Regions from separate parts of the Geobacillus sp. YF-1 genome, predicted to be linked through region 2. Evidence: a T-box and tRNA genes for the amino acid it is inferred to sense, from the RefSeq annotation. Region 2 holds a T-box; the other holds one or more tRNA genes.

Region 1 (4,386 bases), 520 kb from region 2:
ATCGAACGAACGCGGGCGTGCGGCACTTTGGCAAGCAAAAACTCCTCAAGCTGCCGTAAACGATCCCGCAATACAACATGATAATCTTTGCCCCACGATGCACGGCAAAAAAGGCCGCGCCGCTCCGTCTTTGTCCCCCGCGGCGCCTGCTTCATTTTCGACGGATAAGCGAGCGCAATGGCAATGATTGATTTGGCCTCAGAAAGCAGCAAATCGGGATTCGTTCGTTTTTCAATATCCTTTTCCTCAAATCCGGACTGGTAGCCAAGCTCTTGCTGGCGTCGCAATCGTTCTTTTAGTTCCACAAACGGATCGGCGCTGGCAAATCCAATTTTATCAATACCGATCGTCCGGCTGTACGCAATCAACTCTTGTTTTAAGGCGACAACATCCATTGTTTTCCCTCCTTTCGACTCCTATGATAAAATAAAGCGCGAGGTGATTGACATGAACTATATCGTATCAGAAGAGCTGAAACGGCGTCTCCCTTCCGGAAAGTTCGGAATCATCTGCTACCGGCACATCGAAGTAGGAGATTCGCCCCAAATGCTAAAAGGACGGTTGCAACTGTTTCAGGAATCAATTTATATCGAACTGCAGGAAAAAACGATCCATGACATTCCTGAACTGGCCGAATGGCGTCACGTATTCAAGCAAATCGGGACGGATCCCGCTCGTTATCGCCCATCGAGTGAAAGTCTGTATCGGCGCATTCAAAAGAAGCACTTTCTTCCTTCCATTCATTCAGCAGTGGATGTCAACAATTTCTTTTCACTCTATTATAAGATTCCGCTCGGCATCTACGACCTTGACCGCATACACGGGACCGTGACCGTAACCATCGGTGCTGAACAAGACGAATATGTCGCTTTAAACGGCCGAACGGTCAACTTTGCCAACAAACTTGTCAGCAAAGATGCATACGGTCCATTCGGCAGTCCGATCGTCGATTCGGAACGGACGGCCGTCACTCGTGACACCAAAAACGCCTTACAGATTGTATACTTTCCACCTTCCATCGCCAAAGACGTCGCCCATCGCCAGCTCGAAGCCATGCAAGCGATGTTCACGCAAATCCATGGCGGCGAAGCGGATGTTCAACTGCTTGAATGACATGTTCCTCCCGCTTCGGTGAATCGCAGGCGGGAGGGGATCGCAATAAAAAAACGCAATGCCTCGTTCATCGACGAAACGAAACACTGCGTTGTCCCCAATCTTTCTGCTATGGAACCCATTATACCTCATGATGGCCTATTCGGCAAGAAAAAGCGCAATTTTCGACAAAAACAAGTTTGATAAAATGGCACCAGGCAACCTGGTGCCATAAGCAGTGACCCGTACGGGATTCGAACCCGTGTTACCGCCGTGAAAGGGCGGTGTCTTAACCACTTGACCAACGGGCCATGCATGGCGGAGAAGGCGGGATTTGAACCCGCGCGCCGCAAAACTGCGACCTAACGGTTTAGCAAACCGTCCCCTTCAGCCACTTGGGTACTTCTCCAGAGAAAATGGCTCCGCAAGTAGGATTCGAACCTACGACCTACCGGTTAACAGCCGGTTGCTCTACCGCTGAGCTATTGCGGAACGATTCAACACCATGTCCGTTTTCCTACGGGCTACCATACCGTTGCTCCATCCGGCAATGGTGGGACAACGGTTCACCGTTATTATAGCGAATCATCCGACAATATGCAATGGGAAATAGTGGGCCTAAGTGGACTTGAACCACCGACCTCACGCTTATCAGGCGTGCGCTCTGACCAGCTGAGCTATAGGCCCATCCAAAAGCGGGTGATGGGAATCGAACCCACGACATCAGCTTGGAAGGCTGAGGTTTTACCACTAAACTACACCCGCACATCGATTTCTTCAACCATTCACCACGCAATTTCGCGCCTCTTCCTCTACCAGCGCATTCAAAGAAGCGGAATGCGTCGAGGCTACTCGCAGCCTATTCGGTGAAGCTAAGGCTCGTGGCTGAGGTTTTACCACTAAACTACACCCGCACATCGATTTCTTCAACCATTCACCACGCAATTTCGCGCCTCTTCCTCTACCAGCACATTCAAAGAAGCGGAATGCGTCGAGGCTACTCGCAGCCTATTCGGTGAAGCTAAGGCTCGTGGCTGCAATTTTACCAAGAGCTTACTGGTTTTAAGAAGAAAAAGGGCGACTAGTGGGAATCGAACCCACGCATGCCAGAGCCACAATCTGGTGCGTTAACCACTTCGCCATAGTCGCCATGATGTTGATGCCGGCTGCAGGACTTGAACCCGCAACCTACTGATTACAAGTCAGTTGCTCTACCAATTGAGCTAAGCCGGCATAAATCCATATTATGCAATGCTTATCGTTTTTCCTAATAGTCAACTGGTCGAAAAAAGCGGAACGCTCAAACCGAGTTGATGCCGTCTCATTCTATTTGTGCCAACGGAGCTAAATGAGACGATTATTTATGGCGGAGGAGGAGGGATTCGAACCCCCGCGCGCCTTGCGGCGCCTCTCGGTTTTCAAGACCGACCCCTTCAACCACTTGGGTACTCCTCCAAAAAAACAACAATAATGGTGGACCTTGTAGGATTCGAACCTACGACCGGACGGTTATGAGCCGTCTGCTCTAACCAGCTGAGCTAAAGGTCCGATAAGAGTGGCGGTGGAGGGGATCGAACCCCCGACCTCACGGGTATGAACCGTACGCTCTAGCCAGCTGAGCTACACCGCCAAAACGGATGAAAAAGTGGAGCCTATCGGATTCGAACCGATGACCTCCTGCGTGCGGGGCAGGCGCTCTCCCAGCTGAGCTAAGGCCCCAAAGTGGTCGGGAAGACAGGATTTGAACCTGCGACCTCACGGACCCGAACCGTGTGCTCTACCAAGCTGAGCTACTTCCCGATAAAACGCGCTCGAGAGGATTCGAACCCCTAACCTTCTGATCCGTAGTCAGATGCTCTATCCAATTGAGCTACGAGCGCAAGTGCCGAGGGCCGGACTCGAACCGGCACGGTAGTCACCTACCCCAGGATTTTAAGTCCTGTGCGTCTGCCAATTCCGCCACCCCGGCGGCAGTGGAGCGGAAGACGGGGTTCGAACCCGCGACCCCCACCTTGGCAAGGTGGTGTTCTACCGCTGAACTACTTCCGCAACATGATGAGCCATGGAGGACTCGAACCTCCGACCCTCTGATTAAAAGTCAGATGCTCTACCTACTGAGCTAATGGCTCATGGTTTGGTATACACCCAAATATTTGACGATGCCCCTTCCTCTACCAGCCGACTCAAAGATGCCGAGTGCGTCGAGGCAACTCGCAGTAAACTCGAAGATGTATTGCTCGTTACTGAGCGAATGACTCATGGTGGTCCTTAGTGAAGCACACACTTGCATACTCTCAAGCAAAAGAAAAGATGCCGGCTGCAGGACTTGAACCCGCAACCTACTGATTACAAGTCAGTTGCTCTACCAATTGAGCTAAGCCGGCGAATGGTGGCTCGGGACGGAATCGAACCGCCGACACAAGGATTTTCAGTCCTTTGCTCTACCGACTGAGCTACCGAGCCATATGTTATTTTTTAACTCGCTCATTGATTGCCTATGCCTCTTCCTCTACCAGCTGATTCAAAGATGCTTGATGCGTCGAGGCAACTCGCAGCAAACTCGATGATGCTGATGCTCGTCTCTACCGACTGAGCTACCGAGCCATATGTTATTTTTTAACTCGCTCATTGATTGCCCTATGCCTCTTCCTCTACCAGCTGATTCAAAGATGCTTGATGCGTCGAGGCAACTCGCAGCAAACTCGATGATGCTGATGCTCGTCTCTACCAAGAAAGCAACCAAAATATATAGGGTTGTCATAATTTTTAAACAAAGACGGTCCCGACGGGACTCGAACCCGCGATCTCCTGCGTGACAGGCAGGCATGTTAACCACTACACTACGGGACCTTGTTGGTTGCGGGGGCAGGATTTGAACCTGCGACCTTCGGGTTATGAGCCCGACGAGCTACCGGACTGCTCCACCCCGCGACGATAAGAAGAGCAGTATCATTGAAATATTTGTTGCCTCTTCCTCTACCAGCTGATTCAAAGATGTTCGATGCGTCGAGGCAACTCGCAGCGTATTCGATGAAGCAAATGCTCGTTGCTCCACCCCGCGACGATAGAAGATGAACTTATTTCAATGATGCGCTGAATTTTGTATGTTTGAAAGTGGTGGAGGATGACGGGATCGAACCGCCGACCCCTTGCTTGTAAGGCAAGTGCTCTCCCAGCTGAGCTAATCCTCCATAAATATCCGCCTAGCAGCGACCTACTCTTGCAGGGGCGCTGGCCCCAACTACCATCGGCGCTGGAGGGCTTAACTTCCGTGTTCGGGATGGGAACGGGTGT
Region 2 (4,386 bases):
CTTTCGCCATATCCAAATAGAACGCGCTCAATTCCACGGTGCAAAAATGGTTCATCTCATGATAGACGGCGGCGAAATCGTAGCTGTCATACGCTTTTTTCACTTTGGCGATCAGCTTGTTCAGCTTTGCCAGCATATAGCGGTCGACTTCGCCAAGCTCCCCAACCGGAACGGCGTTTTGGTTCGGATCGAAGTCGAACAAATTGCCGAGCATAAACCGGAACGTGTTGCGGATTTTCCGGTACACTTCCGACACTTGTTTCAAAATATGATCAGAAATGCGCACGTCGGCCTGATAGTCAACGGAGGCAACCCAAAGGCGCAAAATGTCGGCGCCAAATTGTTCCATCACTTTCGCCGGCACGACGACGTTGCCGAGCGATTTGCTCATTTTCCGCCCCTCGCCGTCTAAAACGAAGCCGTGGCTCAACACCTCTTTATACGGTGCTTTGCCGGTGACGGCGACCGCCGTCGACAACGACGAGTTAAACCAGCCGCGATATTGGTCAGACCCTTCCAAGTACAAATCAGCCGGACGCGCGAGATCATCGCGCTCGACGAGCACCGCTTGATGCGACGAGCCGGAGTCAAACCAGACGTCCATAATGTCCGTTTCTTTTGTAAAGATGCCGTTCGGGCTTGACGGATGGGTGAATCCTTCCGGCAATAAGTCTTTCGCCTCGCGCTCAAACCAAACGTTCGAGCCGTATTGGCGGAACAAGTTCGACACATGCTCGATCGTCTCATCGGTGATAATCGGCTCGCCGTTTTCGCCGTAAAAGACCGGAATCGGCACACCCCAGGCGCGCTGGCGGGAAATGCACCAGTCGCCGCGGTCGCGCACCATGTTATGGATGCGGATTTCGCCCCATTCCGGCACCCATTTCGTTTCCTTAATGGCGTCAAGGAGCTGGCCGCGAATTTTATCAATCGAGGCAAACCATTGCGTCGTCGCCCGGAAGATCGTCGGCTGCTTCGTCCGCCAGTCGTGCGGATACGAGTGGGTGATAAAGCCGAGCTTCAGGAGCGCTCCAACTTCTTCGAGCTTTTGCGTAATCGCTTTGTTCGCCTCATCGTAAAACATTCCTGCAAACCCGGGTGCTTCCTCGGTCATGTAGCCGCGTTCATCGACCGGGCAGAGAACCGGAAGCCCGTATTTTTGCCCGACGACAAAGTCGTCTTCCCCGTGGCCTGGCGCCGTATGGACGCAGCCGGTGCCGGCGTCGGTCGTGACGTGCTCACCGCAGACGACCAGCGAGTCGCGCTCGTAGAACGGATGTTGGGCGACCACGTATTCAAGCTCTTTCCCTTTGACCGTTTTAACGACGGACCACGCCTCCCAGCCGACTTCGTTCGCCACCGATTCGGCCAAGGCGGCGGCGACAACGTATTTCTGCCCGTTGGCGTTAACCACGTGGTAATCCAACTCCGGATGAACGGCGATCGCCAAGTTCGCCGGAATCGTCCACGGCGTCGTCGTCCAAATGACGATCCGCACGTCGCCGTCCAGCACGCCTTTGCCGTCTTTGACCGGAAACGCGACATAAATTGACGGTGAGCGTTTGTCTTTGTATTCGATTTCCGCTTCGGCGAGCGCCGATTCGCTCGACGGCGACCAATAGACCGGCTTCAGTCCTTTGTAGATGAGCCCTTTTTTCGCCATTTCACCGAACACTTTAATTTGCTGGGCTTCGTATTCCGGCTTGAGGGTGATATACGGGTTGTCCCAATCGCCGCGCACCCCGAGCCGTTTAAACTGCCGGCGCTGGTTGTCGATTTGTTCATACGCGTACTGCTCACACCGCTTGCGAAACTCGGCGACGCTCATCGATTTGCGGTCGACGCCTTGTTTCGTAAGCGCCGTTTCAATCGGCAAGCCGTGCGTATCCCAGCCCGGCACGTACGGGGCGCAATAGCCGTTCATCGATTTATAGCGGACAATGATATCTTTTAAAATTTTGTTTAGCGCATGCCCCATATGAATATCGCCGTTGGCGTACGGCGGGCCGTCGTGCAGGACAAACAGCGGCCGGCCTTTCGTCCGCTCCTGCACTTTCCGGTAAATGTCCATGTCCTCCCATTTTTTTTGCATTTCCGGTTCCCGCTTCGGCAAATTGCCGCGCATCGGAAACTCGGTTTTCGGCATGAGCAATGTGTCTTTGTAATCCATCGCTGCTCCTCCTTTGAACAATATAAAATAAAAAACCGTTCTCTCCCGGCAAGGGACGAGAACGGTCTCGCGGTACCACCCTTTTTGGCCATGCAAAGGCACAGGCCCACTTTTCATTCGTAACGGGAATGACGCGCCATGGCCTACTCGTTGTTTCGGCATGGAACTCCAGGGTGATGTTCACTCTTGCGCCGGTGCCGGGCTTCCACCATCCCCGGCTCGCTGCCACCGGTCGTGCAAGAGCTACTGTCCCTTTCATCGTCGATGATTATTCGCAATTCATAACGGAAAAAGCCGACCGCCTCCCACGGCGGCTGAGGCGGCGATTTTGCCAATCACTTAGAACGGAACCGTTCCATGGGCAATGGTTTGCCCTCCACCCGAGGATGAAAATCCGCGCCAGCTCGGCATTTTCACGGAAAAGTTCCATGGGCAGCGATCTGCCCTCCACCCGGGGATGAAAATCCGCGTCAGTTCAGCATTTTCACAGAAAAGTTCCATGGGCAACGTTTTGCCCTCCACCCGGGGATGAAAATCCCGCGTCAGGCGGGCATTTTCACAGAAACGTGAAGAGCTGTGCCTCAACGGCGATCAAACGAGCCGCGAGATTTTTTGCCAATTATTATAGCGGAAACGTCTTCCGTTCGTCAAGGCTGTGACAGCGGTTCTCTCGCCCCTTCTTCCAAATCCGGCGCCTCATACTCCATCAACTCGTCCCAATCGCGGCTGTTGATCATATCGAGCTGGGCCTCGACCAACATGCGGAAACGGGCGCGGAACACTTTCGACTGCCGCTTCAGCTCCTCGATCTCGAGGGCGATTTTCCGCGATTTCGCCAATGCATCGCTGATGATGCGCTCGGCGTTTTTTTCCGCCTCTTTAATGATCAGCTTCGCCTCTTTTTGCGCGTTTCGCTTGACTTCCTCAGCCGCTTCTTGGGCGACGAGAATCGACTTGTTTAGCGTTTCCTCAATATTGGAAAAATAGTTCAGCTTCTCTGTCAGCTCCGCTACTTTATCTTCGAGCTGCTTTTTCTCGCGAATGAGCATTTCGTAATCTTTTATGATTTGATCCAAAAACTCGTTGACTTCATCCTCATCATATCCGCGAAATCCACGGCTGAATTCCTTGTTGTGAATATCCAATGGCGTTAACGGCACAGCGGCCACCTCCGTCTTCATCGTTCCTTTTCTTCTTTGTTCGACAAGGTTTGCCGATTTCCTGCTGCCATTCGATTATTTTTGCCAACCGATGCGCACGAGCCAGCGCTCTTTCTTTGTCGGCCCTTCCACAGCCATTAGCTTGCAGCGGCCAAACCCGCGCGCCGACAATACATCGCCTGGGCCGCAGAGAAAATCGGGCTTGTCCACCACTTTCCAATTGACTTTGACAAGCCCGTTTTCCACCAGCGCCCGCGCTTTCTCGCGCGCGAGACGGAACGCCTGGGCAAGCAGCGCATCCAGTCGAAGCGAAGAGACGGTCACCGTCCCTTCTTGCCATCGTTCTTCAACCGGCAAGACAGCGGAAAGCGGCAGCGGCTCCAACGCCACCGGAGCTTTGCCGATCGCTTCGATGTGCAGACGGACGTAGTCGGCGACTTCGGCAGCGGCAAAAAATTGAATGTCCGAACCTTGAACAAGGACGTCGCCAAATTTGCCCCGCCGCAATCCGAGCGACATGAGCGCGCCGAGAACATCGCGATGCCCGAGGGAGACGAATTTCGCCGGATAACGAACGGCAAAAAGCGCGATCTCATAATCGTTTTCCTCCGGGGCAAAATAGGGCGGATAAAGCAGCCCGCGCTTGCGTTCGGCAAACGAAGCCCCGCCAAAAAAGGAAACGCGCACGTCCCCGCCGCTGCCGATGAGGCTTTGCACGATCTGCTGCTCGCGCGGATCGAGAAAATCGGTGAGCTTCGGAGCGTATTGGCGGCTCACCATCTCCTTCCACTCGAGCACTTGATCGATGAACGGGCGCTCCTCTTGGCGAAAATGCTGATACCATTCCATCAAAATTCACCTTGCTTTCCTCAACGAAAGACAGACATATTGTCCGTTCCGCTTCCAACACCGGCGCAAGACCGGCCCGGGCAACGAGCGGGCGATGCCCTTCCCCGCCAACCCGATCGGTTCAGCCGCCAACGCCGCCCCTAAATTTGCGCTTGCAGAATGTCAAACAAGGCATAAAGCCCCCTCGTGGCGAACTCAAGGACAAGA

The links. The T-box of region 2 lies ahead of ileS (isoleucine--tRNA ligase). A T-box ahead of a tRNA ligase gene usually reads a tRNA of that ligase, here a tRNA-Ile.
Region 1: it has a tRNA-Ile gene. The T-box ahead of ileS (isoleucine--tRNA ligase) is inferred to sense a tRNA for this amino acid. The anticodon was not compared.

The regions. Positions count from the first base shown of each region.
Region 1 covers NZ_CP199850.1:571,305-575,690, reverse strand. The annotation lists gene queG (tRNA epoxyqueuosine(34) reductase QueG) at 1-395, opposite strand, end outside; gene ACTVIM_RS02895 (B3/B4 domain-containing protein) at 448-1,113, shown strand; tRNA gene ACTVIM_RS02890 (tRNA-Glu) at 1,332-1,403, opposite strand; tRNA gene ACTVIM_RS02885 (tRNA-Ser) at 1,409-1,501, opposite strand; tRNA gene ACTVIM_RS02880 (tRNA-Asn) at 1,510-1,584, opposite strand; tRNA gene ACTVIM_RS02875 (tRNA-Ile) at 1,706-1,779, opposite strand; tRNA gene ACTVIM_RS02870 (tRNA-Gly) at 1,787-1,857, opposite strand; tRNA gene ACTVIM_RS02865 (tRNA-His) at 2,169-2,241, opposite strand; tRNA gene ACTVIM_RS02860 (tRNA-Thr) at 2,253-2,325, opposite strand; tRNA gene ACTVIM_RS02855 (tRNA-Ser) at 2,457-2,547, opposite strand; tRNA gene ACTVIM_RS02850 (tRNA-Ile) at 2,564-2,640, opposite strand; tRNA gene ACTVIM_RS02845 (tRNA-Met) at 2,649-2,722, opposite strand; tRNA gene ACTVIM_RS02840 (tRNA-Ala) at 2,739-2,811, opposite strand; tRNA gene ACTVIM_RS02835 (tRNA-Pro) at 2,816-2,892, opposite strand; tRNA gene ACTVIM_RS02830 (tRNA-Arg) at 2,899-2,972, opposite strand; tRNA gene ACTVIM_RS02825 (tRNA-Leu) at 2,976-3,061, opposite strand; tRNA gene ACTVIM_RS02820 (tRNA-Gly) at 3,067-3,141, opposite strand; tRNA gene ACTVIM_RS02815 (tRNA-Lys) at 3,149-3,221, opposite strand; tRNA gene ACTVIM_RS02810 (tRNA-Thr) at 3,404-3,476, opposite strand; tRNA gene ACTVIM_RS02805 (tRNA-Phe) at 3,480-3,555, opposite strand; tRNA gene ACTVIM_RS02800 (tRNA-Asp) at 3,870-3,942, opposite strand; tRNA gene ACTVIM_RS02795 (tRNA-Met) at 3,947-4,023, opposite strand; tRNA gene ACTVIM_RS02790 (tRNA-Val) at 4,208-4,283, opposite strand; rRNA gene rrf (5S ribosomal RNA) at 4,294-4,386, opposite strand, start outside.
Region 2 covers NZ_CP199850.1:1,091,152-1,095,537, reverse strand. The annotation lists gene ileS (isoleucine--tRNA ligase) at 1-2,170, opposite strand, end outside; T-box leader at 2,219-2,438, opposite strand; gene ACTVIM_RS05540 (DivIVA domain-containing protein) at 2,818-3,330, opposite strand; gene ACTVIM_RS05535 (YlmH family RNA-binding protein) at 3,406-4,179, opposite strand; gene ACTVIM_RS05530 (YggT family protein) at 4,320-4,386, opposite strand, start outside.